One region of the Listeria farberi genome, then DNA from elsewhere that is predicted to be linked to it. Evidence: riboswitches for the same ligand, from Rfam matches in the RefSeq annotation. Region 1 holds a riboswitch; each other region holds the start of a gene.
The links. Region 1 has a riboswitch for S-adenosylmethionine ahead of HCB38_RS01955 (O-acetylhomoserine aminocarboxypropyltransferase/cysteine synthase family protein). Riboswitches for the same ligand answer to the same signal wherever they lie in the genome.
Positions count from the first base shown of each region.

Region 2: linked by a shared signal. The riboswitch ahead of HCB38_RS03145 (5-methyltetrahydropteroyltriglutamate--homocysteine S-methyltransferase) and the one ahead of HCB38_RS01955 (O-acetylhomoserine aminocarboxypropyltransferase/cysteine synthase family protein) in region 1 are both predicted to bind S-adenosylmethionine.
Region 3: linked by a shared signal. The riboswitch ahead of HCB38_RS12960 (methionine ABC transporter ATP-binding protein) and the one ahead of HCB38_RS01955 (O-acetylhomoserine aminocarboxypropyltransferase/cysteine synthase family protein) in region 1 are both predicted to bind S-adenosylmethionine.
Region 4: linked by a shared signal. The riboswitch ahead of HCB38_RS10505 (ABC transporter substrate-binding protein) and the one ahead of HCB38_RS01955 (O-acetylhomoserine aminocarboxypropyltransferase/cysteine synthase family protein) in region 1 are both predicted to bind S-adenosylmethionine.

Region 1 is NZ_JAARZL010000001.1:397,275-405,120, forward strand. Features, by position in the region: gene HCB38_RS01930 (DAK2 domain-containing protein) at 1-1,682, shown strand, start outside; gene HCB38_RS01935 (DUF1295 domain-containing protein) at 1,682-2,452, shown strand; gene HCB38_RS01940 (DUF1269 domain-containing protein) at 2,579-3,121, shown strand; gene HCB38_RS01945 (formate/nitrite transporter family protein) at 3,345-4,145, shown strand; gene metX (homoserine O-acetyltransferase MetX) at 4,186-5,292, opposite strand; gene HCB38_RS01955 (O-acetylhomoserine aminocarboxypropyltransferase/cysteine synthase family protein) at 5,309-6,586, opposite strand; SAM riboswitch class I at 6,695-6,795, opposite strand; gene HCB38_RS01960 (HdeD family acid-resistance protein) at 7,034-7,561, shown strand; gene HCB38_RS01965 (LPXTG cell wall anchor domain-containing protein) at 7,604-7,846, opposite strand, start outside.
Region 2 is NZ_JAARZL010000001.1:649,567-657,412, forward strand. Features, by position in the region: gene lcp (putative cellulose-binding protein LCP) at 1-2,906, shown strand, start outside; gene HCB38_RS03130 (Imm8 family immunity protein) at 3,037-3,414, shown strand; gene HCB38_RS03135 (DUF1294 domain-containing protein) at 3,441-3,698, opposite strand; gene HCB38_RS03140 (RidA family protein) at 3,777-4,154, shown strand; SAM riboswitch class I at 4,219-4,315, shown strand; gene HCB38_RS03145 (5-methyltetrahydropteroyltriglutamate--homocysteine S-methyltransferase) at 4,410-5,513, shown strand; gene uvrC (excinuclease ABC subunit UvrC) at 5,610-6,710, shown strand; gene HCB38_RS03155 (amino acid ABC transporter substrate-binding protein/permease) at 6,881-7,846, shown strand, end outside.
Region 3 is NZ_JAARZL010000005.1:158,605-166,450, reverse strand. Features, by position in the region: gene HCB38_RS12970 (MetQ/NlpA family ABC transporter substrate-binding protein) at 1-820, opposite strand, end outside; gene HCB38_RS12965 (methionine ABC transporter permease) at 885-1,559, opposite strand; gene HCB38_RS12960 (methionine ABC transporter ATP-binding protein) at 1,556-2,578, opposite strand; SAM riboswitch class I at 2,668-2,786, opposite strand; gene HCB38_RS12955 (hypothetical protein) at 2,895-3,083, opposite strand; gene HCB38_RS12950 (sensor histidine kinase) at 3,162-4,304, opposite strand; gene cesR (response regulator CesR) at 4,294-4,989, opposite strand; gene HCB38_RS12940 (cation diffusion facilitator family transporter) at 5,064-5,939, opposite strand; gene HCB38_RS12935 (thioredoxin family protein) at 6,133-6,417, opposite strand; gene gcvH (glycine cleavage system protein GcvH) at 6,503-6,880, opposite strand; gene HCB38_RS12925 (arsenate reductase family protein) at 6,920-7,273, opposite strand; gene rodA (rod shape-determining protein RodA) at 7,430-7,846, opposite strand, start outside.
Region 4 is NZ_JAARZL010000003.1:236,379-244,224, reverse strand. Features, by position in the region: gene HCB38_RS10525 (hypothetical protein) at 1-174, opposite strand, end outside; gene HCB38_RS10520 (DUF3130 domain-containing protein) at 175-459, opposite strand; gene HCB38_RS10515 (ABC transporter permease) at 649-1,542, opposite strand; gene HCB38_RS10510 (ABC transporter permease) at 1,553-2,503, opposite strand; gene HCB38_RS10505 (ABC transporter substrate-binding protein) at 2,605-4,179, opposite strand; SAM riboswitch class I at 4,266-4,368, opposite strand; gene HCB38_RS10500 (GNAT family N-acetyltransferase) at 4,507-4,785, opposite strand; gene HCB38_RS10495 ((4Fe-4S)-binding protein) at 4,797-5,030, opposite strand; gene HCB38_RS10490 (IMP dehydrogenase) at 5,198-6,706, shown strand; gene HCB38_RS10485 (EAL domain-containing protein) at 6,774-7,523, opposite strand; gene HCB38_RS10480 (bifunctional metallophosphatase/5'-nucleotidase) at 7,710-7,846, shown strand, end outside.

The sequences.
Region 1 (7,846 bases):
TTAATATTTTTCCCGTAGCAGATGGTGATACAGGAAGTAACTTAGCTTCATTAATGCAAGCGATTATTGATCATGTTTCCCCACGAGAATACTCCACGAAAGAACTACTTGAAGAAGTGGCCAGCGCGGCACTAATAGGAGCCCGTGGAAATTCTGGGATGATTTTTGCGCAATATTTAAATGCCGTTGCGGAAAGTTATCATCATTTCGAATCTACTTTTGACGGATTAGTTCTAGCATTTCAAAAAGCGGTTTATAAAGCTTACGATGCCCTGTTAGATCCAAAAGAAGGTACTATTTTATCGGTAATGAAGGCTTGGTCTGAGGCGCTTGCTGGGACATATGAACAAGAACGTTCTTTTCAACAATCGCTGTTAAATGCGCAAAAAGTTGCGGAACAAGCATTAATTAATACCGAATTTCAAATGGCTATTTTACGAAAGAACCGGTTAGTCGATTCGGGGGCGAAAGGTTTTTATTACTTCATTGCCGGGCTGACCAATGCTTATTGTGGGGAAACAGTTTCTACGCCAAATAATTATGTGGAGCAAGAAATATCGAAAGAACACAGCCATTTTGAGACAAGTGAACCAATTTATCGATATTGTTCTGAATTTATTATTAAAGAAGCGACTATCTCCCATCAAACATTACGAGAAGTCCTTGCGCCAAAAGGAGATTCCTTGGTAATTGCAGGGAATGAAAAACAAACAAAAATACACATTCATACAAATGAACCACAAGAAATAGTAAGTTTACTATCAGAATTCGGAAAAATGACCTATCAAAAAGTAGACGATATGCGGCTTCAATATGATGTAACGAGAAATCCACGAGCAAAAATTGCGATTGTAACTGATTCGATTGCTGACTTACCTAAAGATTTCTTATTAGAACATCAAGTGCACGTTTTGCCGATGAATATTTTAGCTGGGGAGGAAAATTTCCTCGATAAATTAACAGTTGGACCAACTTTGATACAACAAAAACTAACACAGCAATATAAAATGAGCACAGCGCAACCTACCATTCGAACAGTTGACGCATTATTATCGTTCTTAGAAAATAAGTATCAACATGTACTGGTTATTGCAGTTTCAGCTAAATTAAGCGGGACGTATCAACTAATCAAGCAACGAATTAAAGCGCGCGATTTGTCGTCAGAATGGATTCGCGTTATTGATTCCAAATTGAATTCCGTTGCTCAAGGGCTTCTAGTAAAGCAGGCAGTGGGATTAGTGGAAACTGGAAAGTCTTTTGATGAAGTTACTTATAAAATCGAACAGTTAACTACTCAGATATTTATTTACGTTGCAGTGGCAGATTTATCGCCAATGGTGGAATCTGGTCGGATACCGCGAATTTTAGGCAGGTTGGCACAGAAACTTTCATTATATCCAATTGTTAGTCTGGACAGGAACGGTGAAGGGAAATTAATAGGTGTGTCATTTAGTCAAAAACAAAGTATGAAAAAAATCATTAGAAAAGTTGCAAAATTACGACTGAAAGAGCTTGCTATTACGCATGTTTCTTCAGAACGTGACGCGAAACTTTGGCAGAAAGAACTTGAGGCGAAAATAGGAGGAAGCAGCTATTTAGTGGATAGTTCAGCTGCAATTGCCATCAGTGCCGGACTTTCTAGTGTCGCGGTCGCAGGGATTAAAAAGGAGGAAACAATATGATGTATTGGATAGTAGCACTCGCTTTACTTGTCTATTTTGTACTTTGGTTTATCATTTCAAAAATAAAAGGTAAATATTCACTAGTAGATATTGCTTGGGGTGGGGGATTTGTTGTTGTTGCTTGGACCGGGTTTTTAACTACTTTTAGTGTAACGATGCAAAGTTTGACGATTCTTATTTTAGTTACTTTATGGGGCGTACGTTTATTTTGGCATTTAGCGCGTAGAAATTGGAATAAGCCAGAAGATTATCGCTACGTTAATATGCGCAAACGCTGGGGAACGACATTGGTTAATTTAAAAGCATTTTTAAATGTTTTCGTTTTGCAAGGTATTCTCTTATTTATTATCGCTTTACCAATCACACATAGTTTTGCCAATGAATCAGCGGAATTTACTTGGTGGCAAATTGCAGGAATCGTAATATGGGTTATTGGTTTTGTGTTTGAAGTTGGTGGTGACCTTCAGTTAGAAAACTTTAAAAAGAACCCAGCTAATAAAGGAAAACTACTAACGACAGGTTTTTGGTCTGTTACAAGGCATCCTAATTATTTCGGTGAAGCTCTTAGTTGGTGGGGTGTATTTTTAGTCGCGTTAACACAAATAACAGATCTTTGGCTGATTACGAGTCCGATTGTTATCACCTTATTATTACTATTTGTTTCCGGTGTCCCACTACTTGAAAAAAAATATCGAGACCGCGGAGACTTTCAAGCTTATGCCAATAAAACCTCTAAATTCTTCCCATTTATTGGTAAAAAAGGTCTGTAAAAGTACTGATTTAAGTAGGAAGGTGCTATTAATTGCTATTTGCCGACTAGTGCGAGTAGAATAAGAGTTGGGTATGAAAAAACATGCCTAAATACAATGCTTTATGAGGCGAGAGGGGTACAACAGATGAAAAAAGAAAAAACAGTGTTAATTATGAATTTCGATGAAGAAAGTATTTCTTATCAAGCTTTCTCTGAAATGAAAAGATTGCACCAAGAACGCAAAATCATTGGTTATCAAATGGCGGTTGTAAAACATGAGCCAGGAAATAAACTTGTTGCACAAGATTTTCTTGATTTTACTGGTGCCGATAAAAATATGAAAGATAGCCTTATTGGTATGTTAATTGGTATTTTAGGCGGTCCATTCGGTATTTTAATTGGTTGGATGGTCGGAGCAATCGTTGGTTCTATGCAAGATGCTGGTGAAGTGAAAAACGCTCTATCCGTATTTGAAAGAACGCTAAAAACAATCCCAGAAGGTTCGACAGGCGTTATCCTAATTGCCACAGAGCAAGAATTAGCAAATGTAAACGATGTAGTAATGGATGAGTTACATGGTCGTGTGCAACGCATGGATGAAGCAATTGTAGCTCAAGAAATCAAAAGTGCTCAAGAAACAGAAGGAAAAGCAAAAGATTCAGCTAAAAAACATTGGTTTGGAAAATAAATCAGCTAAACGAGGACAGAGAAATCTGTTCTCTTTTTTTGGTTTTAATAATGATAAAACGGGGAAATTAACAACATAAAACTTCCAGATGAAAAAAAATTCAAGATGATAACGCTTAACTCATTTTTATTTTCTGAAAACTATTTGCATCAAATTAAAAACATGCTACAATAAACAAGTTGTGAATTTCACAAGAAAATTTTTTGTTTGGAGATGAAATAATTTGGATGTGGAAAGTAGTCCATTAATGCAGAAAATTGATTATAGTACGCGCAAAAAAATTGATTTAGTAAATAATAGTATTCTTCGTTATATCGTGCGCGCGATGTTAGCATGTTTATTCTTGACACTAGGGACTGCGGTCGCTGTAATGATTGGTGATAAAGTTGATCATTTTGCTCCAGGACTTGGTAAAATCACGTATGCGTTTATGTTTAGTTGGTCACTCGTGATGATTATTTATATGAATGCCGAGCTTGGTACTTCTAACATGATGTATATGACAACTGGTGTTTATCAAAAAATTGTTAAACCAGGAAAAGCGTTACAAATTTTGATTTTATGTATTGTTTGTAATTTATTGGGTGGAATTCTTGCAGGGTATTTAGTTTCTCTGACATCTGTCTTCCATAATTTGCCTGCGGATCATTTCTTATTTACTGCCGTTAGCGGTAAACTTGAAAAAGCGCCACTACAAATTTTTGTAGAAGGTATTTTCGCCAATATTGTTGTAAATACGGCTGTGCTTTGTACGCTCCGAATGAAAGATGATGCTGGTAAAGTCATTGCGATGATTTTCATTATTTTCATCTTTGCATTCTTAGGATTCGAGCACGTTATCGCCAACTTCTCATCATTCTCATTAGCATTTTTCGCTTCTGGTGGAACACTTGCTGCAATGACAGCGGGCAATGTGACCGTCAATTTGGTCCTTGCTTTACTTGGGAATTTTGTAGGTGGTGGCCTTGTTATCGGACTAGGCTATGCGTGGCTTAACCGAACGAAATCTATTTACAAAGACTAATAAAAAGGAGACCTCTGAAATTTTTAGAGGTCTCTTTTTTTTATATGCTTTTAACAGGTAAATTACTTAAAAATGACCGAATGAGCGGCTCAAACTTCGGTACTTCCTTTTCCACTAGAAATGCGTCATGACCGTATTCAGAGGCCACTTCATGATAAGTAACCGGCACATCCCATTCTTTTAAAAGCTCGTAACCACGACGTAAATCATGAATTCGGAAAAGCTGGTCGGTCGTAATGCCAATGAGCAAATACGGAATTTTAATTTTTGAAAAAGCGGGTAAATCATCTTTCGTGGGAGCCGTAACGTCAAATAAATCAATCGCTTTTGTTAAATATAGATAACTATTTGCGTCAAACCGCTCGACAAAAGTATCCCCTTGATATTGTAAATACGATTCAATTTGAAAGTGCTCTTTTGAGAAAGCAGCAGGAGAAGACTCGGCGACAGTGAAACGTTCAAACTGTTTAGAGAAAAGTTCGCTCGTCCGGTAAGTCATCATTCCAACCATTCTCGCAGTCGCAAGTCCGCCCTCAGGTTGACCAATATAGTTGCCGCCATTAAAATCGGGATCATTCAGAATCGCCATCCGCATAATTAAGTTATAGCCAATCGCATCAGGTCCGGCAGCGAGTGGGGAAGCGATGTTAATAATGCTATCTGTTATATCCGCATAATCAATCGCCCATTCTGTGGCTTGCATTCCACCCATTGATCCACCAATCACCGAAATAACCCGCGTAACTCCAAGTTGTTCCAAAAGTTCACGCTGCACTTTAATAATGTCTTTAATAGAAAACCCGGGAAATTGTAACCGGAATGGCTCACCTGTTTTTGGATTAATAGAGGAGGGGCCAGTCGTTCCACTACAGCCACCAAATACATTCGTACATACCAGAAAATATTTGTCTGTATCAATTGTTTTCCCTGGTCCAATATAATCATCCCACCAACCAGGAGCATCATCTTCAAAATGCTTCGCCGCGTGAGCTGTCCCAGTGAGCGCATGTTCTAACAAAATACAATTATCGCGTGATTCAGAAAGGGTCCCGTATGTTTCGTAGCCAACTAAAACAGGGCTTAACGTTTCTCCGTTTTCAAGTAGAAGAGGACTTTTTTGAAATAGTTCTTTTTGTTGTAAGGTCAATTCTCTTCACTTCCTCCTAAATTTGCTCTAGCGCTTTCGTTAAGTCTTGAATAATATCATCCGTATTCTCGATTCCAATAGAAAGACGAATGGACTCAGGTTTCACACCAGCTGTTAATTGTTGTTCTTCACTTAGTTGTTGATGAGTTGTGGATGCTGGATGAATAATAAGCGATTTTGCGTCACCAACATTGGCTAGATGCGAGAACAATTCTACAGATTCGATAACCTTTTTCCCAGCCGCGTAACCACCTTTAACACCAAATGTGAAAATGGAACCAGGGCCTTTTGGTAAATACTTTTGGGCTAACTCATGGTATTGATTGTCTGTTAAACCTGGATAATTCACCCAAGCTACTTTAGGGTGGTCATTTAAGAAATTAGCCACTTGTTTGGCATTTTTTACATGTTGTTTAAGACGTAAAGATAGCGTTTCTAGCCCTAAAATGAGTAGAAATGCATTAAAAGGAGAAAGCGCTGCACCAGTATCACGAAGGAGTGAGACGCGTAGTTTAGTAATGTAAGCCGCTGCGCCAACATCATTTGTATAAGACAAGCCGTTATAACTGTCGTCGGGTACAACTAGCTTTGGAAACTTACCATTTGTCCAATTAAATTTACCGGAATCAATGACCGCGCCACCAATTGCAACCCCGTGACCGCCGATAAATTTCGTTGCTGAGTAAACGACAATATCTGCGCCGAAATCAAACGGGCGATTTAAATAAGCGGTCGCGAATGTGTTATCAACGATGAGTGGAATATCGGATGCATGTGCAATTTCTGCTACTTTTTCGATATCGACAATATTTATATCAGGATTGCCAATTGTTTCAACAAAGACAGCTTTCGTATTATCTTTAATTGCTTTTTCAAAATTTTCAGGTTCGTTAGGGTCGACAAAAGTAACGTCAATTCCAAACGTTTTAAATGTATGCGAGAAAAGAGTGTGTGTTCCACCATAAAGTGTTGCAGCTGCAACGATATGATCTCCGGAACCAGCAATATTTAAAATAGAGTAAGTAATAGCAGCCATGCCAGAAGCCGTTGCAACCGCACCAATGCCACCTTCAAGTAAAGTTAATCGTTCTTCTAATACAGCTGTAGTAGGATTCATAATTCGTGTATAAATATTTCCAGTTTCCTGTAAACCAAATAAGGCTGCGGCATGTTCCGGACTATCAAATGTATATGATGTCGTTTGATAGATTGGCACGGCTCTAGAATGTGTATCTCCGTCTGGTGTGTGCCCGCCGTGTACTTGAATTGTTTCGAATTTATACTCATTACTCATAAAATCCACTCCTCTTTAATATGTATTTATCAGTAATTTCTATCAAAAAACCTCCCTAGCAGTATATAAGCCGCCAGAGAGGATAGAGTTTCCTAAACTTGGATTTCCGACTTATCTTTCAGAATATACTGCTGGAATTAGCACCGTGAAAATAAATTCCGGTTGCTAAGGCTTCAAAGGGCCAGTCCCTCCACCTTTCGTGATAAGAAAATACTATTAAATTAAGTTATATATTACGCTGGATGAAACAAATTGTCAACTAAGTATTTAAAAGTCCCAAAATAGTGCTTTTGTATGGAGTTTTTGTGACAAAGCTATTTTTAGGTTAATATTTAACGTTAAAAAGGTTTTAAAATCGTTTTTTTAGGCTATTATAGTTAAGACTAATTATATTTCATTAAAAGTGAGGTTGTATTAGAACAAATAAAGGGGAGTTGAAATAAAAAAATGAAGACATTTACACGAATTCTTGTTTTATTAGCAGGGATTGCAATGATTGTACTTGGGATTTGGTTTTTATTCCATCCAGGTATTTCATTATTAACCTCAACATTGATGATCGGATTCTTACTACTGATTTCAGGTATTTTCCACACTATCTCTTATTTTTCAGATAGAAAGTCGCAAAATGTTTCTGGTTGGGTGCTAGCTGACGGAATTTTATCAATCTTATTAGGTTTCTTGCTATTATTTAATGAATTTGATGGAACTTTAACGCTTGTATTGCTATTTGGTATGTGGGTGTTGTTTGCTGGTATTATGCGTACAATAGGCGCATTTACAGCTAAACAAAACAACGTACAAGGCTGGGGCTGGATATTAACTATTGGTATTATTGGTATCATTGTTGGCTTCATTGCTCTATTCAATCCAGTTGTTTCCGCAATTGGTATCGTACTTATTGTAGCGATTTTCTTCATCGTTCAAGGTATAGGCGCAATCGCAACATTTTTCTTTATGGGAAAAAATTATTAATAAAAAGTGAAACCAGTTTTAAACTGGTTTCACTTTTTTGTGCTATTTTTTTCGTAAAATAATTACTGAACTACTAATTAAGATAAAACCAAAAAGTGTGAATGGATTTGGATTCGCATCGCCAGTTTTTGGTATGATTTTTTGTGTGACATTACTATTCTTAGTATTACTATTTGTAGTATTACTATTTTTAGTATTTATCGTTTTTACTTCAAAGGGTGATTCATTTAGTTCTCTAATTTTTAACGTTTCTGGGTCATAAATATAGTATGTTTCTTCACTGTA
Region 2 (7,846 bases), 250 kb from region 1:
ATACATTCTCTGGTTCGCTATCTGGAACAAAAGTAGGTGCTGAGTTAGTTATCGGCGAAGTTTCCGGAAGGTTATTTCAAGATAAAGATGTTAATGGTTTGTATGAAAAAGACAAAGGTGATGAACCTTTAGCGAATGAAACTATAGAACTTTACAAATGGAATGAAACCACATCCATATACGAACCGGCCAAAGTAAACGGTGAAAATGTGACTGCTACAACAGACAGTGCAGGAAATTATACATTTGATTACAATGATGGTGTTGGTTATGGTAATTATGCAGTGAAATTCCCAGACAAAGCTGGCTACCAATATACACTAAAAAATATTGGTAAAGACATCTCACTGGATAGTGATGCACCTTATAGCGGAGCAGATAGAGGCTGGGTGAAGCAAATCGATCCAACACAACCAAAATCTCAGCACATTAATGCAGGTTATTACGCTTATGACCCTACGCAAGATTTAAAAGTTAATTTAAATGAAAAACAAGTACAGGTGGGAAATAGTTTAGAAATTACTTTACCGAAAGTCCCCGCTACTACAGGACAAGCTGCCGAAGATACTATCGAACCAAGCTTCTTTAAAAATATTAAAGCAGCAACAGATGGGTATAAATGGACTGTTGCAGATACCAATGTGGCAACAGTACAAACATTAGCGGATGGTTCAGCGGCTGTAGTAGGTATTTCCACAAAAGACAAAACGATTGATGTAACAGATTTAACGATTACCATCCAAGATATTTTTGGTACAGAACAAAGCTCTACAGCCCCAGTATATGTTACTTCAAAAGCCGGAACGACTGTTCAACAGGATGGTTATACCATGGGAGCAACTGATTTTTCGGTGGAGTACAAGGAAGCTACTAGTTTAACGGAAGCACAGGCCCTAACTCTTGCGAAAACAGCCGCTTTTGAAGAAGTAAAAGACGGCGTTAACTCAAGCGCAGAAAATCGTTTAGACCAAGTTCAAGTAAACCAAACACAATTAGATGCCATAAAAAATGGTTCTAATCAAGGTGGCGTGTATCCATTAACTTACACGATAACAAAAGATAGCAAAACGGTTTCAGTCACTATTCAAGTAACTGTAGCAAAAGATTTAACCGCAGTGAACGCACATGATTCTACTATTTATGTAGGAGACACATGGGAAGCGGAAGACAACTTTGATAGTGCGTCAAATAAAGAAGGTGACACTAATGTAGCGTTTAGCGATGTAACAATTACAGGAAGCGTGAATACCGAAGTAGCTGGAGTCTATCCGGTGACATACACCTATAATGGAGTTTCCTCGACTATTCAAGTTACTGTCAAAGCTAAACAAACAGCTGTGAACGCGCATGATTCCACAATTTATACAGGTGACACATGGAATGCGGGAGACAATTTCGATAGTGCGCTAGATAAAGATGGCAATCCCGTTGCTTTTACTGAGGTAACGGTGGCAGGAAATGTGAACACAAATGAAGCAGGTAGCTATCCAATCACTTATAGCTATGACGGCTTCGCGAAAACTGTTACAGTCACAGTAAAAGAAAATAAATCAGGTATCAGTGCTCATGACTCTACTATTTATGTAGGAGATGTGTGGAGTGCCAAAGATAACTTCGATAGTGCTTTTGATAAAGAAGGCAATGCGGTTGACCTAAAAGACGTTACAGTCACAGAAAAACCAACTGTAGATACGACAAAAGCAGGTGCTTATGAAGTCACTTACAAGTATGGCAAAGTATCGAAAAAAATTACTTTAACTGTAAAAGCTAAATTAACCGCAGTGAACGCGCATAATTCAAAGCTTTATGTCGGAGATACGTGGAAGGCTGAAGATAACTTTGATAGTGCGCTTGATAAAGACGGCAATTCAGTTACATTCGCCGATATCGTAGTAGAAGGAACCGTTGATACAACTAAAGCAGGAACATATCCTGTAACATACGTGTATGATGGGGTTAAGACAACAATCAATATCCAAGTGAAAGACATTCTAACTAATGTCCATGCACATGATTCAGTAATTTATGTAGGGGATAGTTGGAATCCTAAAGACAACTTTGACAAAGCTTTAGATAAAGATGGAAATATGGTAGCTTGGAATGAAATCACTGTCACAGAAATGCCAACTGTGGACTTAAAAACACCAGGTGTTTATCAAGTTACCTACAGTTATGCTGGAGTTTCGACAACCATTCATGTTACAGTAGAACCAAGAAAAACGAGTATTGAAGTGCATGATAGTACAATTTATGCAGGAGATACATGGAAAGCAGCGGATAATTTCGATAGTGCTACAGATAAAAAAGGCGACAGAATTTCCTTTAAAGATTTGACTGTAACCGGAAACGTAGACAGTAGAGAAGCTGGCACTTATGAGGTAAGATATAGTTACGATGGAGTGGAAAAAATAGCACATATCAAAGTGTTAAAAAATCAAGCACAAATCACTGTAAAAGATAGCGTTCTTCCACAAGGTGAAAAATGGGAAGCCAAAGCAAATTTTGTAAGTGCAACAAATCGTGATGGCGTAGAAATTCCTTTCTCTAAAGTGCAAGTAAAAGGTAAGGTAGATGTAACAAAAGCAGGCACTTATCAAGTGGTTTATTCCTATGATCCAAATGAAGGGACAAAAGATGCTGGCAAAAAACAACTTGCTGCAATTGCAACGATAGAAGTAAAACCATTAAGTGTAAATCAAGAAGAACCTACCAAACCTAGCGTAAAAGAAGGAAAGACTAGGATAAAAATTATAAATGGAACACAGCATACAGCAACATATGAAGAAGCAAAACCATTACCAAAAACAGGTGACCAAACAAACACTTGGGTAATCTGGACAGGCTTGAGCTTACTTGTTCTAAGCATGCTCTTGTTGGTGATGAGAGGGAGAAAGAAAAAGTATTAATTTATGAAGAAACAATTAATACAAGATAGTAAAAATAAAAGGTAAACCAATACCGACCAGAGAAAACTGGTCGGTATTTTTGTTATTAGATACATTTAATTTCAGACATTGTTTAAGAAAGGTGGAGCAAATGAAAAAACAAAATAGATTAGAACTCGTTCTATTACAAGAAATCCATTCTACAGAACTTGATTTACCTCTTAAAGAATGGCAGCCTAGTCCCCAAGAAGAAATTTATTTAGTTGTTGATATGTTTATTGGAACAAATGATGTTAAAAAAGGCGGAAATTATTTTTATGTTTTAGTTGTAACTCCCGGAGCAATAAATAAATTGCAGCATGTTCCAAAAGAAAAACGAAAATTAATAGTAATGGAACATTATAGCTATGATTTACTTTTAAAAAAGATAGAAATCATTTTAGAAAAGTGTTCAAAAGAGAATTGGGATGATTCATGTCAAGCACTGCAAAACTATTTCTACTGGGAATTTGAAAATTATAAAAGCTAAAAAATGGACAAACTTAGCTTGTTAATTTAGTATAACCACCAAACCACTATGCCAATAGTCCAAACCATCGCAAGTGGCACTAAAATTCGGAATTTCGGCTTTTGCGTTTTATGGTGAAACAACTGCATTGACATCCAACTACCGAATGCCCCACCAAGAAAAGCGGTGAAAAGCAGTACAGATTCAGGTATCCGGTAAGCGTGTTTAATTGCCTTCCTTTTATCAACAGCGAATAATAGAAAAGAAATAAGCGTTATCGCGATTAAATATATCGTTAAAATCATCCAGAAATCCCCCTTTATTGCTAAATCTAACTTTATTTATTAGAATAAAAGCATACCACAAAAGAAAGCAGGGATAAAATGGTAAAAGAAATTATTCAAACTTCATCAGCCCCAAAAGCACTTGGACCATATTCACAAGCTGTAAAAGTGAATGGACTTATTTTCACATCAGGTCAACTTGGTATTAACCCAACAACCGGAGAATTAGCAGAAGGCGCAACAAAACAAGCCGAGCAAGCTTTTAAAAATTTAGCAGCTGTACTAAAAGAAGCTGGTTCTGGACTAGATAAAATCATTAAAGCAACTGTTTTTTTCAAAGACCTAAATAATTTTACAGCTGTGAATGAAGTATACGCTACTTTCTTTTCCAGCGATTTCCCAGCTAGAAGTGCTTTCCAAGTAGCGAAATTACCGCTTGATGCTGACATTGAAATCGAAGTTATCGCAGAAGCATAAATATTCAGAAATAAATTTGACAATTACGAGAAGTAAACGATATAATAAGAACCAATTACATAGTAACTTATCAAGAAAGGTGGAGGGTTCTGGCCCAGTGAAGCCTTGGCAACCGGACTTTTCACGGTGCCAAATCCAGCAGTATCACTGACAGATAAGGCACGCGAAACAGGTAAATCACTCTTTCCCTTAAAAGCTGTCTTTTTGGGGAAAGTTTTTTTGTACATAAAAATAACTAGAATTGAGGCGAAGAAAATGAATCAAGTGGCACCATTTTACGCAGATCATGTTGGAAGTATTTTACGGACAAAGGCAATTAAAGAGGCACGCGAGAAATTCCAAAGCGGCGAAATTACAACTCAAGAATTACGTGATATTGAAAACGCAGAAATTAAGTATATTGTTGAAAAACAAAAAGAAGTGGGTTTAAAAGCAATTACTGATGGCGAATTCCGCCGCGCTTGGTGGCATTTTGATTTCTTAGAGAATTTGGATGGAGTAGAAGGGTACAATGCAGCGGGAGGTATTCAATTTAGCAAAGTCCAAACAAAATCGCATTCGGTGAAAATCACTGGTCCAATTGATTTCACGACACATCCATTTATAGAAGATTTTATTTTCCTAAAAGAGGTAGTTGGTGAAAATCATGTAGCAAAACAAACGATTCCAAGTCCGGCGATGCTTCATTATCGTGGGGACATGGAGTATCAGCCATATATAGACGATGCTGATAAATTTGTAGCTGACTTAGCGGTGGCTTATCAAAAAGCGATTCAAGCCTTTTATGATGCCGGTTGTCGTTATTTACAATTAGATGATACGTCGTGGAGCTATTTATGCTCTGATGAACAGCGCGAAGTCGTACGTGAGCGAGGTTTCGACCCCGATACGCTGCAAGAAACGTATAAAACGCTCATCAATGAATCTATTAAATATAAACCAGCAGATATGGTTATTACGATGCACATTTGTCGCGGGAATTTTCGCTCTACATGGATAGCAGAAGGCGGTTATGGGCCAGTGGCAGAAACGTTATTTGGTAAACTAAATATCGATGGTTTCTTTTTAGAATATGATAATGAACGTTCTGGAGATTTTTCACCACTAAAATATGTAGCGCGCCCGGATTTGAAAATTGTTCTTGGCTTAATCACCTCTAAAACGGGGGATTTAGAAGACGAAACGGCAATCAAAGAACGAATTAGAGAGGCGAGTGAGGTTGTGCCGCTAAACCAATTACGCCTCAGCCCACAGTGCGGATTCGCCTCTACAGAAGAAGGTAATATTTTAAGCGAAGAAGCACAATGGAACAAATTACGTTACGTCGTCAAAATCGCAGAAGACGTTTGGGGAAAATAACGAATAAGAAGAACTGGCCTAAGCTAGTTCTTTTTTCGTCTTTACAAAAACAGCAAGTAGGAATAGAATAGATGTTCTAGAAGGAGGGGAAGCCCTTTGGATGACAAATTAAAAACCAAATTAACCTTATTACCTGAATCACCAGGTTGCTATATTTATAGAGACGAAAATAACGAAATACTTTATATCGGCAAATCTAAATGTTTAAAAAACCGTGTAAAGTCTTATTTTCATAGTAAACAAATCGGTAAAACGGCAAGGCTTGTAAGGCAAATTCGTGACTTAGAACTTATTATCACTACTTCCGAAAAAGAGGCGCTACTTCTCGAAATGATTTTAATTCAAAAATATCAACCGCCTTTCAATATCCAGTTAAAAGAAGGAACGAGTTATCCCTATATTAAAATCACGAATGAGAAAAACCCGCATATCGAAGTTGTTTTTGAAGTGAAACAAGATGGCGCACACTACTTCGGTCCATATCCAGGCCGTTTTTCAGCAAGGCAAACAGTAGAGCTTATTGAAAAATTATTCCCACTTTGTAGGTGTGATGGGAGACCAGGGCGTCCCTGTTTGTACTATCATTTAGGACTTTGCTTAGGGCCTTGCCAAGCGGAAATTGACCCTGCTGTATATAAAAAACAAATTCAAAAAATCAGTCGTTTTCTTGAAGGCGATGTTAAGGGCGTGAAGGGGAAACTCACTAAAGACATGGAAGCAGCCACCGAAAAATTAGAATTCGAAAGAGCTGCCGAATTACGAGATAAAATTCATGCAATTAATGAAACGATCGAAAAACAACATATTATTTTCCCTGGACTAAAAAATCGTGATATTATCGGCTGCTATGAACAAGATAATTATTTAAGTATCTTCGTTTTTTTTGTTCGAAATGGCGCAATCAATGGAAGTAAGTGGCATGTTTTTCCAATCGAAAATTCACTTCAAGAAGATTTAGCTCACTTTATCAATCAATTTTACGATGATCCAAATAACATCCAACCAAAAGAGTTGCTAATAGCTGAAAAACTCGATAAAATTATCTTGAGAGAGCCACTCCGCAAGGCTTCTATATTCCCACAAAAAGGTGGGAAAAAGAAACAACTTAATTTAGCTATTGAAAATGCTAAGAGTACGTATACCGCTTATGCTAAGATGAAAGAATACGATTTTGAAACCCAATTCAAAAACAGTTAGAAGCTAGCTTTCGCTGATTAGCTTCTTTGTTTTGCTGTGTTGAAAATCTTATCATAAATAACTATGGTCAATAATCTAGCCTTATGGTAAAATCTTACGAGTACGGAAAAAATTAATGCTACATAAAAATAATTAATTATAGCTAAACACATATAGAGGGAGGACACAATATGAAGAAATTTTCACGCTTCATACTAACAATGGCAATTGCATGTGTTGCCATGTTCATTTTCACAGGAAACGGGTTAAATGCAAAAGCCGCAGAAGAAACATACTTAATTGGTACTGATACTACATTTGCACCTTTTGAATTTGAAAAAGATGGGAAACATGTCGGTATCGATATGGATATTCTTAAGGCCATCGCTAAAGATCAAAATTTCAACTATGAAATTAAAGCAATGGGGTTCAATGCAGCAGTTCAAGCGCTTGAAGCTAACCAAGTAGATGGTGTTATTGCTGGAATGAGTATTACAGACGAACGGAAACAAAAATTTGATTTCTCTGACCCGTATTATGATTCTGGTGTGGTTATGGGAATCCTGAAAGATAACGATGAAATCAAGAATTATGAAGATTTAAAAGGAAAAAAAGTAGCTGTTAAAACAGGTACAGAAGGTTATGCTTTTGCTGAAAAAATCAAAGCTAACTATGGTTTTGATATTGTTGTTTTTGATGATTCCGCACAAATGTATGATGATGTTAAAACAAGAAATTCAGTTGCATGTTTTGATGATTATCCAGTACTCGCTTATGGTGTGCAAACTGGAAACGGCTTAAAAATCGTTACTGAAAAAGAAAAAGGAAATTCATATGGTTTTGCCGTTAATAAAGGCCAAAATCAAGAACTTTTAAAGAAATTCAATGCTGGTCTTGTTAATATTAAAGCTAGCGGAGAATATAAGGAAATCCTTAAAACTTATTTAGGGAAAGACGCTGTTAAAGAAAATACTACTGAAAAAGGCTTCATGGGTATTATTAAATCTTCCTGGCCAGCACTTTTAGCTGGAATGTGGTTGACGATTCGTCTAGCCGTTGTTTCATTAATTATTGCCTTTATAATCGGGATTACATTTGGCTTTATGAAAGTAAGCAACAGTAAAATTCTACGTGGAATTGCAACGGTTTATGTGGAT
Region 3 (7,846 bases), on a different contig from region 1:
CTGGAACAACTGCTCCGTCCCATTCTTTCGTAATGTAATCTTGAATTTCTTTTGAATGTAAAACTTTAACTAGTTCTTTAATGTTTTTGTCATCTTTTTTCTTGTCCGTAGTTACAACGATATTAGCATACGGAGAATCTTTGCTTTCGATTGCAATAGCATCTTTAGAAGGATTTAAACCTTGGTCTACAACAAAGTTTGAGTTAATAGCGACAACATCGCCTTCTTCATTATTATATGCAGTCATTAAGTAAGCAGGGTCAAAATCATATTTGAATTTCAAGTTTTTCGGATTGTCTTTAATGTCGTCAAAGGTTGCATCTTGTGCTTTCACACCGTCTTTAAGCGTTAAAAGTCCATTATCTACAAAAATACCAATCACACGCGGCCAGTCAGATTTTGAATTAGAAAGTAAGACTTGCGCGCCGTCTTTTAAATCTTTAATATCTTTTACTTTTTTAGAATAAATGCCCATTGGTTCGATGTGAATTGCGCCAACATCAGCAAATTTGTAACCTTTTTCTTTTTCTTCTAATTCAAGATATGGTTTATGTTGGAAGTAGTTAGCATCTAAATCGCCTTCTTCTAGGGCTTTGTTAGGCATAACGTAGTCTGTATATTTAACAATTTTCAAGTCAATCCCTTTATCTTTCAAAATCGGTTTTGCTTGTTCTAAAATTTGCGCATGAGGTGTATTAGAAGCACCCACTACCAATTTGTTATCGTCTTTATCAGATGATGCTTTATCTGAGGAGCCACCGCAAGCTGTAAGTACTAAAACTAAACTTAATGTGAAAATTAAACCAAGAACCTTTTTCATGAAATTCTCTCCTTTTTTGCGGGGATTCCGCGTTTTTTTATATAAATTGCTTCATATACTTTGGTTAGCGTTTATCGGTTCGTTTTGTTAGGAAATCGCCGATAAACTGGAAAATAAAGACAATAATTAAGATAATAATTGTCGCAAGGACCGTTACATCAGGTTGCCCACGTTGGAATCCTTCAAGATAAGCTGTATTTCCAAGCCCTCCTGCACCAATAACACCGGCCATCGCTGTGAATCCAACGAGAGAAATGGCTGTCACTGTAATACCAGAAATAATCGCTGGTAGGGCTTCTGGGATGAGCACTTTACCAATAATGGTAAACATGTTCGCGCCCATTGATTTAGCGGCTTCAATAACACCTTTGTCCACTTCACGAAAAGCAATTTCTACCATTCGACCATAAAACGGAGCTGCTGAGATAATTAAAGCTGGAAGTGCTGCTTTTGGTCCAATTACAGTTCCGACTAACGATTTTGTCATCGGTAAAAGTAACACGATTAAAATAATAAAAGGAATGGAACGGAATACATTAACGAGGATTGCTGTTATCCAGTATAAAATGCGCGATCCGGCATGTTTTTTATTATTGGTTAAAAATAGTAATAACCCTAGCACGATTCCTAGTAAAAAAACTGCAAATAATGAAGTAAGTGTCATATATAGCGTTTCTTGTGTGGCCACCCACATCATTTGAAAATCAACATTTGGGAATAATTCTTGTAATTTCGTCATCGTTCTAACACTTCCGTTTCTACTTTAAGTTGACGGAGCTGTGTTAGACTAGCATCTATCGCTTCTTCCGTGCCTAAAACTTGGACATATAATGTTCCGTACGCACCGTTTTGCGTTTGAGTTAAGTTCCCGTGAAGAACATTTAGCATTACATCATTTTCTTTTGCTACTTGAGAGATCACAGGCTGAGTTGCATTTTCACTCATGAAGAGTAGTTTAACGATTTTACCTTCTGCGTAATTATCGAGTAATAGATGGATTAGTTCTTCTGTTTCGTCTGAATCAGTTACTTGGCGAACGAAGCGCTGCGTTACTTTTTCTTTAGGATGACGGAAAACATCTAGTACGTCACCGAGTTCAGCAACTTTCCCGTTTTCCATGACTGCCACGCGATTACAAATTTTCCGGATAACATGCATTTCGTGGGTGATAACGATGATAGTTAGGTTGAGACGTTTATTTATATCTAATAGTAATTCTAAAACTTCATCGGTTGTTTGTGGATCTAGTGCGGATGTAGCTTCATCACAAAGCAATACTTTAGGATTATTGGCGAGCGCTCTTGCGATACCGACGCGTTGCTTTTGTCCGCCGCTTAGTTCAGCGGGATAGGCGTTTTCTTTTCCTTCTAAACCAACAAGCCGGATTAGTTCATTGACTCGGAAACGTCTTTTTTCACCACGTACTCCAGCAATTTCTAACGGAAATGCAATATTTTCTGCAACGGTTCTTGACCATAATAAATTAAAATGTTGGAAAATCATACCGATTTGTTGGCGCGCTTTTCTTAATTTCCCACCGCGAATTTGGCTAATTAGTAGATTATCTACTTCAACAGATCCTTCCGTTGGTAGTTCTAATCCATTGAACATTCGGATTAGCGTACTTTTACCAGCACCTGAATAACCAACTACTCCAAAAATCTCACCTTGTTCAATTTCTAAATCGACATGGTCGACTGCGAGAACTTTGTTATTTCTGGACGTATATTCTTTTACGACGTTCTGTAATGTAATCATCTCTATCACCTTTTCTACATTCTGATATACAAAAAAGCCTTCCTGCTAATGAGCAGAAAGGCAGCATTTTTTCAAATGGGCTAACTTCCTTCTCATCTTTCAGAACAATTAGTTGTTCTGCATGACTTAGCACCTTAAACACATAATGAATTATTGTTTAGGTTGCTGGGCTTCATAGGGCATTTCCCTCCACCACTCTGGATAAGATTTCTACATATTATTATATCACTTCATTTGTGACTATAGTGACGTTTCTTGTTTTTTCATATTACCTTTTCCGGTACACTTTGTCAATAACTTTTTTATTTATACGAATTTATTTGTAATTTAATTTATTATTAATACTATTTTCTCCCAGATATCCGTGGCTAGCTAACTGAGAGGCTATTTTAATTTGAGCTCTATTTTGGTATTTAAGTTCGCTACTATTGACTTGAATTATGTACATAAATACCGCAATGACCGTGATACAAGCAACAACAATTAAAACAATATGTTTTTTCATTTTTCTCTCCTCCGTGATTTATATTCTACTGAAAGAACATAAATCACAAGGAAAGAAACATTTAAGAATTTTTAAAGATTAAATGAGAGGCAATTTGACGATAAAACTTGTTTGGCGATGTTTGCTCTCTGCGGTAACAATTCCACCGTGTTTTTCAACGATAGACTTAGCGATTGCAAGCCCTAGCCCCGTCCCCGTGGTTGTCCGGTTTTTATCTACTTTGTAAAAACGTTCAAATAGATAAGGCAAATCAACGGTTGGAATCTCTTCACCATAATTAGTGACCCGCACAACAGCCATATTATCTTCTTTTTTCGCGCTTACATCAATTTGTTTATTTCCTTCTCCGTATCTAAGCGCATTGGAAAATAAATTCTCAAACAAACGCATAATTTGGTTACCATCGCCGCTTATAATTAATTTTTTTGCATCAAAATGTTCTACAATCTTCATATTACGTTCAGCTGCACGACCATCATATTCAGCAACTAATTGGCTTAGTAGTTCAATAATATCTAGCTCATCTTTTTTAAGTTGGTATTCTACATTATCAAGTCTGGTATAAGAAAATAAATCATCAATCAGTTTATGCAAATGACGAGCTTTTCCGTATACAAGTTCCGTATAATACCGCAGCTCTATCTCATCACGATAACGGTCCTCATGAATATAACTTAAATATCCTAAAATCGACGTTAAAGGAGTCCGTAAATCATGTGAGACATTTGTAATTAAGTCATTTCTAGCTTGCTGCGCCTGTTCTTCCTGCTTCATTAATTTATTTTGTCGTTCACGCATATTTTCAATGTTTCGCTCAAGTTCTTGAATTTCCGGAACAAAACTCTCTGTATCAACGGGCTTTCCGTCATTTAAAGCAAAATTAATCGTTTGTAGTTGTTTTTTTAATATTCGTTGACGCATCAAGCGATAAAAGAACGCAAAGAATAAACAAGCAATCAAAAAGATAATTAAAAATTTCAGCGATAACATCCAAAATGACTGCATTATCCGAGTATATTTATTCGGTCCAAATAATTGGACCATAGATTGCGTCAATTCACGCAAAAATAAAGAATCATCACGAATAGAAATACTCCATAAATAAATAGTTTGTACAGTAATCAAAGCAAAAATCCAAGACACGATTGCAAAAAAAGTCGCCTGCCAAACATTCATCACATGACTAATTTTCGTAAACAGCATTTCTAGTCTAGATTTCAATTTTGTACCCTACTCCCCAAATTGTCTTAATAACATTTTCTCCGCCCATAGCATCTCTTAACTTATCTCGCAAATTGCTAATATGAACCATGACTGTTTTACTTGCTCCAAGCGCTTTCTCCTGCCAAATTTTCTCAAAAATATATTCCGAACTAAAAACACGACCTGGTTCATTCGCGAGTAAAAATAAAATATCAAATTCTGAAGTTGTTAAATGAAGTTCTTTTCCATCAACTGTTACTACATGAAGACCACGGTCAATTACAATTGGCCCAATAATGACTTTATCTTGACTTATTGGCTCTGCTTGACTCATTTGTTGCATTCGTCTTAAAATCGCTTTAACCCGAACTGAGAGCTCTAGCGGATTAAATGGTTTAACCATATAATCATCCGCTCCAGTTAATAGTCCCATAATTTTATCATTATCTTCTGCCTTTGCACTGAGCATTAAAATCGGTGTCAAAATACCATTGTTTCTCATTAAACGGCATACTTCTAAGCCATTCATTTCCGGCATCATTATATCTAAAATCACTAATGTAGGTTGCTTTTCTTGCACTAAACGCCATACTTCCGCGCCATCATAAGCTTGATAAATCGTATAACCTTCATTTTGTAAATATAATTTCACTAAATCTACAATTTCTTTATCATCATCGGCAATCAAAATAGAAGTTGTCATACTCATTGTCCTTTCCATCCTTATTTCTACCTATTGTAACACTTTAGCAACAAATCGAATAGAAAGAGCTTGGATTAAATTCTAGTGAAAACTCGTTCTTCTTCTGGCTCTAAGTGGATAAGAACTTCTGCTTTAGAATAAAAATTCATAATCTCTCTTTCAATTTCATCACATAGCGAATGGGCACTTTCAATCGTCATCGAAGAAGATACGACTAAATGAAAATCAATATATTCTTCCGCTCCTGCTCGTCTTGAGCGAAAATCATGAAATTCAATAAATTTTGTTTTATGAGCTAGAATAATTTGCTTAATAGCCTCTTCTTCGTCTGCAGACAAACGTTTGTCCATTAATGGTGGGAAAGACTCCTTTAATAATTTGTAAGCCTCATACATGATGTAAAACGCTGTTAAAATTGCGATGACTGGATCTAACCAAAGCCACCCTGTTATGTATACAAGAAACAAACTGAGGGCAATCCCAAGTGATGTGAAAACATCTGTATATAAATGTAATGCATTGGATTTCATCGCAACAGAATTAGCTTCATCCGCTGCTTTTTTGATAATACGAGACACGATAATATTCACGATAGCGCCAAAAAGCATTACCATAATACCAAGCGCTGGAAAACGAATTTCGTGCGGGTTTATAAGTTTATTAACCGATTCAACAATAATCCAAATGCCCGCTACAAATATAAGTAATGTTTCAATAGTTCCCGCAATATTCTCTGCTTTTCCATGCCCATATGGATGATCTTCATCAGCCGGTTGATTAGAAATCCTAATCGAGAAGAAAGTTATGATTGACGCAAATAAGTCCATTGACGAGTGAATCCCTTCCGAAATTACTGCCACTGAACCTGTAAAAAAGCCGATAATTAATTTAAGAACAACAATAACAAAATTACTACAAACAGATAAAATAGTAAGATTAGAATGGTTCATAGAAAAAGCCCCCGATATTTTTATGTTTCACTAAAAATTTCTCTTTATAAAACACTTATTTAACAACTCGAATTATCTTATCACAAGTAGCAGAATTGTGTCTATAGCAACGTTTTTAGCTAAACGCAGTTCTATATCGGAAACGAAACATTTTTGCATCAGGGCAAATTATAACACAGAAAAAACTCCTGTATCACTCACTATACAGGAATTTAAAAATGGCTGTTGCATCATGTAGTTGATAGCTTAAATCGGCTGGTTGCCCGTTTTTAAATTTAACTAACGCGGGGACCGATGTGATCTCAAGACTTTGTGCAATATCGGGCACATAATTCAAATCAACTTTTGCGACTTCTGTATGAATCCCGTCCGCTTCTAAAATTACATCCACAAGACGACTTGCTATTTGGCAGCTACCACACATTGGCGTAAAAAAGAAGACAACGAAGTCCGCACCATTTTTTTGCGACGTCCGCAAACTTTCTTTATCCCAAATTTCCAGGAAAAACGCCTCCTATCAAAAAAAAGCCAGCTTCGGTTATCCCAAGCCGGCCCTCTAAAAATTAGTCTAATACTTTTTCGTAATCATCACTTGATAAAAGAGCTGATACGTCCGCATCTTCTACTTCAGTAAGTTTTAAAATCCAACCCGTGTCATATGGGTTGCTATTAATTAGCTCTGGCTCATCTTCTAATGTTTCATTAACAGCAACTACTTTACCAGTTACTGGTGCGTAAAAATCAGATACTGTTTTTACAGATTCAATGCTACCAATTGAATCACCTTTTGTTACTGTATCGCCAACTTCAGGTAATTCAACAAAAACAATATCCCCTAATTGATCTTGAGCAAAGTCAGTAATTCCAATAATATAACTACCGTCTTCTGCTTTCACCCATTCATGTTCTTCTGTGTACAATAAGTCTTTTGGTAAACTCATTTCAAAACTCCTCCTTTTACTTACAATTATCTATATTGACTATTTCCAAGTTGCTTCAAATTCTTCTTCTTTGAAACCAAGCGTTACTTCTTTACCATTCGTAGTTAGTGGACGTTTGATTAACATACCATCTGAAGCGAGCAATTTATAAGCTTCTTCCAGCGAAAGTGTATCAAGTTTATCTTTCAGTCCAAGTTCGCGGTATTTAATGCCACTTGTGTTAAAGAAACGACGAATTGGGAGTCCACTGACCTCATGCCATTTTTGTAATTCTTCGGCAGTTGGGGTTTCAGTCTTAATATCTACTTCTTTAAAATTAATATGCTCATTTTCAAGCCATGCTTTTGCTTTCTTACAGGTGCTACATTTTGGATACCAATAAAAATTAATCATTTTGCATCTCCCTCCGATTGCATTCTATTACTATCATAGTGCATTTTTTCTGAAAGTACAAACAGCAACCCTTATAAAAAAACAGATATTTTGAAAGCGTATTCATACCGGATTTTTAAAAATACAAAAGCCACTTTTGACTTTTGTATTTTTCTTTTAGGAGACATGATTTTCTTCTTTAACTTCAAACATAGATTTTTTAAAATTAAATCTTATCCCGAGAACTAGCCCGACTGCCATCATATTCCCGAGTAGAGCACTACCACCGTAACTAATAAACGGAAGCGGAATACCTGTAATCGGTAATAAGCCGATATTCATCCCCACATTTTCTAGCACGTGGAACATTAACATCATTACAACACCCGTACAAATGTAAGAATAAAATGGTACACCCACATCAAGCGCCACCCGAATAATTTGGTAAATTAATAAGAAATAAATTGCAAGGAGAATACTCGCTCCGATAAAGCCATAATCTCCAGCTACAATAGTAAAGATAAAGTCATTATGATTTTCTGGAATAGCGATGGCATCATATCCTGCACCATTTCCGGAAATCTGTCCAGAACC
Region 4 (7,846 bases), on a different contig from region 1:
GCGCAGAAGCTCCAGCGACTCCCGTTCTTCTTGATGGACACGTGCAAAATCTTCCGCTAACCACTCTTGTTCATTTTGTTGTCGTTGTAAATCTTGCAAAAAATCTTCGGCCGCGGATTGTTCTTTTTTCAGCAGTTGCAGTTGTGTCTCCATTTGCTGGCTCTTTGCATCCATTTATTTACCCCCCAATCCCATGCTCCGTTCAAGCTCTTGGTCTTTGCGAGTAAATGATGCGCCTAATTCTTTCAATCTTTTGGCATCCGTTCCTACCACACCTTGAAAATTGTCCACCACGTCTACCAAGTCAAACAATGCTGTTCGAAAATGGTTGATGGAATTGGCTTGGCTATAGGCCATATTGCCACCTTTCATCGGTAAATATTCGGCTGATTTCCCTTTAGAATCTAGCTTTGTCGCGTGTTTTTTTAATGTTGCTTCTTTAACTTTTATTTCACTCATTTCTGCGCCTCATCTCTGTCTATAATAATGAAACCTTATCCTTTAATTATAGCACCGCACGCATTCTCGTTTTGTGAATTTATGCCTTGGAAATTGGCTAAAACACGTTTTTTACGTTTCTATTTTAAGTACCTTTTCTTTAAAAAACAAAAAAACACTTTGACTGAAAAAATCAAAGTGTTTTTACATTTAATATCTACGTGACAACCCTTTTCTCAGCACATCGCCAAGGACGTTGAAGGAAAGAATGGTCATCAAAATTAATAATCCAGGGAAAAGCGCCAAGTAAGTTGCTTCGCCGACGTAGCCTTGCGCATTGTTCAGCATGCTGCCCCACGAAGCGTTAGGTTGTTGAACGCCGAGGCCAAGGAAACTTAGTGCCGACTCGGTTAAAATCGCTGTAGCGACGTTTAATGAAGCTGCAACGACGATGGATGGCATCGCGTTTGGAATAATATGCTTGAACATAATGTGGAAAAATCCGCCACCCGAAGACTTGGAGTACAAAATAAATTCACGTTCTTTTAGTGTCAGGGTTTCTGCTCGGACTATCCGCGCCACTTCCATCCAAGAAAGCAATCCGATAATGATGATAATGTTTGAAATTCCTGGTTTTAAGTACGCATTTAAAATCATTAGTAGGAAAAATGACGGAATTGACATGAAAATATCTAGAAAACGCATCACCATATTGTCAATGAAGCCACCAAAGTAGCCACTAACGGTCCCCGCGAGTGTTCCAACGACAACGGCAATCATCATCGCAAACACGCCAACAAGTAGCGAGACCCGGCCGCCGTACAAGACGCGCGTCAAGTAATCCCGACCATGGTCATCCGTCCCAAACCAATGCGACGAATTTGGCGGCATCAGTTTGTCCTGAACGGAAAGAGCATTAGGGTCATAAGGCGAAAGGAACGCGAAAATACAAGCCACCGTAATAAGTATCAGCACACTCGTCGCAAAAACAGCGCGGCGGTCAGCCAGCATAAAACGCCAAAAACTCCGCTCTCGTGTTGCGTGAACAACTTCTGCATCCCGCTCGAAATCCTGCATTGTTTTTTTCGAAAAATCTAATCGCATCATGAATTCCTCACCCCATTTCCCTAATCCGCGGATCGACAATCATATAAGCTAAATCGGCCAACAAGTTTCCGATAATTAATAACAGCGCTGAAAATAGCGTAATCGCCATAATAACCGGATAATCTAGTTGGAAAATCGCATTAATTCCAAGCGAGCCCATTCCCGGCCATGAAAAAATACTTTCGGTAATAAAAGCGCCTGTAATGACTTGCGGAAGTGACATCCCAAGTAGTGTTATAACTGGTAGCAAGGAATTTTTCAAGACATGATGCCCCATAATTTGCACTTTGGATAGACCTTTCGCATAACCAAATAAAACATATTCTTCTTTTAATTGGTTAATCGTATTCGAACGGACGTAGCGATAATATGCCGCGCACCCTTGGAAAGTCAGCGTTATAACTGGCAAAATCGCATGTTCCGCCATATCCCAAAAAGAGTCAACCCCAATCGTTCGCATCCCTAGACTTGGCAGCCACCCTAATTGAATCGAAAATACATCTATTAAAATCATCCCAAACCAAAAAATCGGAATCGAAATCCCAATATATGAAATCCCGTTTAACAGTTTATCAATCCACGTATTTTCATAATTCGCCGCAACTAAACCAAGTGGAATCGATAATAATAGCGTCAGAACAAGCGAAGTTCCCACCAAACCAAGTGTCGCCGGAATTCTCTCTAAAATTTGTTGCAAAACTGGTTGGCTGTTCACAATCGAATAACCAAGATTCCCTTGCAACAAGTTTCCAAGCCAAATAAAATATTGTACATAAATCGGTTGATCCAGCCCTAAGCTCTGTCTAATCCGCTCTACATCGTCAGGATTCATATCAGGCGTAACAAAAGAGTTCACGGGATCCCCGGGCGCTAATTTTATAAGTGCAAACGAAATAATCGAGATAATAAATAGCATCGGAATAATTTGCAATACGCGTTTTATGATTGTTTTTAGCATAATTTATCTCCTATCTAAAACACTAAAAATGACAAGTAAAAACCTGAACCTGCCAAAAACAAGCATGGCAGGCCAGATTTTTTACGAATGATTTTTAATTATTATTCCGTTAAATATAGTTTAGAAAGATCACGGAACATTGTTACTGGTTGTGGTGTTGCAGCTTTTTGGCCACCGTAACGGCTATCAAGAGCTAGCACTGCATTATCATAAGAAATTGGATAAATTACAGCATCATCAGCAATGGTGTTTTGGATTTTTTCATAGATTTCTTGACGTTCTTTATCGTCCGCAGTTACAGCACCTTTTTCCCAAAGTGCATCCAGATCTTTGTTGTGATAGTTAGCGTAGTTGTATGGCTCATCGCTTTTAAATAGAGATTTATATGCATCAGGATCGTTCCCCATGATATAGCCATTTAGTGCGATAGAGTAGTCTGCGTTTTTGCGGTCAAGTGTGATGTTGCTTAGTGCATTTGGATCTGTTGGTTTCAAGTCAAGTGTCACGCCGATTTCTTTGTATTGTTGTTGCAGGTAAAGCGCGATACTTTCTTGTGATTTACTGTTGTTTAAATAGTAAACAGTTAGTTTTTGACTTGTATCAAAACCACTTTCTTTTACTAATTTTTTCGCTTTGGCAATGTCTTGGTCGTATGTTTCTACTTTATCCGTGAAGTATTTCGTATTTTCTGTTAGGAACGAGGAAGCTGGTTTTGCGTATTCATCTGAACCGTATGCTGCATCAATGATTTCTTCACGGTCAAGCGCATAAGAAAGGGCTTGGCGAAGTTCTTTTGATTTAAGCGCTGGTTGGTTTTCGTTGAATGTCGCATAGCTTAAGCGATTTTCCGGGTAAGTGATAATGTTTACCGCGCTCGCTTTTTCTACTTTTTTTCTATCGGAAGGTTGAATGGATTTTAAGTTAATTTCGCCATTTTGCAAGGCTAAATTAGCTGCGTTTTGATCTTTTGTGATACGGAAAGTAACTTTATCCAATTTTGGTTTACCGTCAAAGTAGTCGTTGAATCGTTCTAGGGAAACATATTCGCCCGTTTTGTATTCAACAAATTTGTACGGACCTGAGCCGATTGGATTTTTGTTTTTATCACTTTTCTCGATGTTTTCTACCCCTTCAAAAATGTGTTTTGGAATTGGGAAGAACGTTTTAATTGTATTTTCAAAGGCTGGAGCAACAGTTGGTAAAGTGAATTTCACCGTTGTGTCGTCTACTGCTTCTACTTTTACAGGTTTATCATCAAAAACAAAGTTGCCGCGGTTCGGGCTGTTTTGTTTTGTGTCTAAAATAGAATTTACAGTAAATACTACATCGTCTGCAGTTAAAGGCTTACCGTCATGCCAAGTTAAACCATCTTTTAGTTTCACAGTGTAAGTTAAGTTGTCATCTGAAATATCTAAGCTTTTTGCAAGTGCCGGTTTCCCGTCAACTTCCCAAAATAGCGGTGCGTATACAGCTTGTTGAATCGTTAATGTTACTCGGTCAGAAGCATAGTTAGGATTGATAACTTCTGGATCTCCTGTAACGCCGATAATTAGAGAGCCGCCGTCTTTCGCTTTGCCTGAACCGTTTGCTTTGTCTGAACTAGCGCCAGAACCACCGCAAGCCGTTAACACCAAGGCAAAAACCGAGATAACCGCTACTAATAAAAATTTCTTCATCTAACAAAAACTCCCCTCTTTAAGCGCTAAAAAATAACGCTTCTTCTGTTTTTTGGTCAGAATCGAAGCGCCTCATTAAAAGCTACTACTTATCTGCCAGAATATTACTTCTGATCGGAATTAGCATAGAACTTGCGCTCCGCTGCCGGGTTTCACTGGGCCGATTCCCTCCACCACTCTTGATAAGAAAACGTAATACTATTATTCCTATAAGTTTACTGTGAATTAAAGATACACTGAAAAGAACCAGATGTCAAGAAGAGAAAACTGGATTTTTAAAAATTAATTCATAAAAATAGACTAGGAATAAAACCTAGTCTACTCTTCTTATTTTGAAGCTTGTACTACTTGATATTCTGGCTTCTTGGAAAACTCAGCTTTAGCAAACGGGCAAAGCGGAATAATTTTCTTTCCTTCTATTTTCGCTTTTTCGACAGCATGTTTCACAAGTTCTTGCGCTATCCCTTGGCCACGTGCAGCATCATCTACACCTGTGTGGTCAATAATAAACATATCTTCCCCAGTTGGAACAAAAGTCACTTCGCCAACTTCTACTCCTTCATCATTTACCGCATAAATTCTATTTTCACCATTTTTATATTGCATTTGATATCCTCCTATTTCTCTATATATTGAAGCGCTCCACTAGGGCAAGTATGAATCACACGCTTTGCCTCTTCTTTTGATACATTATCTGGCACAATCCAAGGCTTTCTATCTAAATTAAAAAGTTCTGCATTACCCTTTACACAATTACCTGAATGCGCGCAAACATTTGTATTAAAATAAATATCTATGTCCGCCCCGCGATACTTACGATAGCCTTGTTCTAATAATGTTTCTTCATCCATCTGATTACCTCCTTCGCGAAAGTTTACCTATCATTATTATATTCCACTCATCTATTAAAAGAAAACGTTATGAAAAAGCACTTCCAATCATTGACTTTCTAACCAGATATTGAAATAATAAAGATATTTTATAAATTCATTTAAAAATAGAAGAAGGAGTGGAAATAATGGCATTTTATTTTGAAGAACCGTCCCGCACATTTAGTGAATTTTTACTTGTTCCAGGCTACTCATCCGCTGAATGTGTTCCAACTAATGTTAGCTTAAAAACACCAATCGTAAAGTTTAAAAAGGGTGAAGAATCTGCAATCACAATGAACATTCCGCTTGTTTCCGCAATTATGCAAGCTGTTTCTGACGATAATATGGGTATTGCTCTTGCTACAGAAGGTGGCGTATCATTCATCTTCGGCTCCCAGTCCATCGAAAGTGAAGCAGCCATGGTTTCCCGCGTGAAAAATCATAAGGCTGGATTCGTTATTAGTGATTCTAATATTAGCCCAGATAAAACCCTCCAAGATATTCTTGATTTAAAAGAAAAAACTGGTCATTCCACAGTTGCAGTTACAGAAGATGGCACAGCGCACGGTAAATTACTAGGTATCGTGACAAGTCGCGACTACCGCGTAACGCGCATGAGTCCTGATGAAAAAGTAGCAGATTTCATGACGCCTTTTGAAAAACTAGTTACTGCTAAAAAATCGACCACTTTAAAAGAAGCTAACAACATTATTTGGGACAACAAATTAAATGCCCTGCCACTTGTAGACGATAACGAACACTTGGTTCACATGGTGTTTCGTAAAGACTATGACTCTAATAAAGAAAATAAATTAGAACTGCTTGATTCCTCGAAACGTTACGTTGTTGGGGCTGGTATTAATACGCGCGACTACGAAGAACGCGTTCCCGCATTAGTAGAAGCAGGAGCAGATATTCTGTGTATTGATTCCTCTGAAGGTTACTCCGAGTGGCAAAAACGCACACTTGACTACGTTCGCGGTAAATACGGGGATACGGTTAAAATTGGTGCAGGAAATGTCGTTGATCGTGATGGTTTCCGTTATCTTGCTGATGCTGGCGCAGATTTTGTCAAAGTTGGTGTGGGTGGTGGTTCAATCTGTATTACGCGCGAACAAAAAGGCATTGGTCGCGGACAGGCAACTGCGCTAATTGATGTTGCTAAAGCCCGCGATGAATATTTTGAAGAAACAGGTGTTTACATCCCGATTTGTTCTGATGGCGGAATTGTTTATGACTACCATATGACGCTAGCACTCGCAATGGGAGCTGACTTCATCATGCTTGGTCGTTACTTCTCCCGTTTTGACGAAAGCCCTACTAATAAAGTGAATTTAAACGGCACATATATGAAAGAATATTGGGGCGAAGGGGCTAACCGCGCGCGTAACTGGCAACGTTATGACCTTGGCGGCGACAAGAAATTATCTTTTGAAGAAGGCGTAGATTCTTATGTTCCTTACGCTGGATCATTGAAAGACAATGTCGCAATCAGCCTTAGTAAAGTCCGTTCTACCATGTGTAATTGCGGTGCGCTTAATATCCCAGAATTACAGCAAAAAGCAAAAATCACCCTTGTATCTTCTACTTCTATCGTAGAAGGCGGCGCACATGACGTTGTTGTAAAAGATGCTTCAAACAATTTAATCAAATAAAATTGGTTGGTGTGAATTTGGTAAATTACCATTCTCACACCAACCAATTTTTTATTTATATACTCTTCTACACAAAAGAATATTTTTCTTTAATATCTTCCATCGGTAATGGTCGACTAAAATAATAACCTTGAAAATAGTCTACTTTCATTTCCTTTAATTTTTCCACTTGTTCCATATCTTCCACACCTTCTGTAACCACTTTTCCGCCTAAATCATGGCACAAATTGACGATCGCGCGAATAATAATTTGCTGTTTTCGATCTGTTTTTAAAAGCGCGATAAATGACATATCTGTTTTCACAATATCAATCGGCAAGCTGCGCAAATACGCAAGCGAACTATAACCTTTTCCAAAATCATCCATACTCACTTTGACACCAAGGTTTTTTATTTTTCGTAAGTTTTTATCCGCGATAGCAAGTTCCGTTATTTCACCCCGTTCGATAATCTCTATTTCTAGGCATTCCGGATACTTTAAATTTTCTTTCACATAATCATGTAAAAAAGTCATATACGTACTGCTCGCTACATAATGCGCCGGAATATTAATCGAAATTGAAAAGCGTCCACCTAACTGGTTAATTTGTTTTATCGCTGTTTCAGCGACAAAATCTTGCATTTCCCGCGTTGCATTTAAAAGGACAATATCATCAAAGAAATCAATTGGAGCTAGAATAGTCGTCGCAGTTTTTAGTCGAATCAAACCTTCAAAACCGATAATTTTATTTGTTTTCGCGTCTACTTTTGGTTGATAATACAGCAAGTAACTATTTCTCCTAATCGCATCCCATATTTCCGTACTCGAGATATCCATCTTAACCCTCCTTTTTCTCTAGTTTACCCTTTTTTCCGTCGAAATGAAAATATAGCCAAATATTATCACTACATTTACACAAAATCCATATTTCCTATTGCTAGGGTGATTCCTCTTTGCTACAATTATAGCTAGACACCCATGAGTTAGCGCTTACAAATTGCCACTGGCGAAAAAAGGGAGAGTGTGAAAGTGAACAAATTTTTCAAGAAAACTACACATGTTTTACTCGTAGCAGGGCTCACAATCGGACTTACAGCACCATTCACCGGGACAACAGCACAAGCAGCAGCAGATACAGTTCCTATCCAGATTTTGGGAAT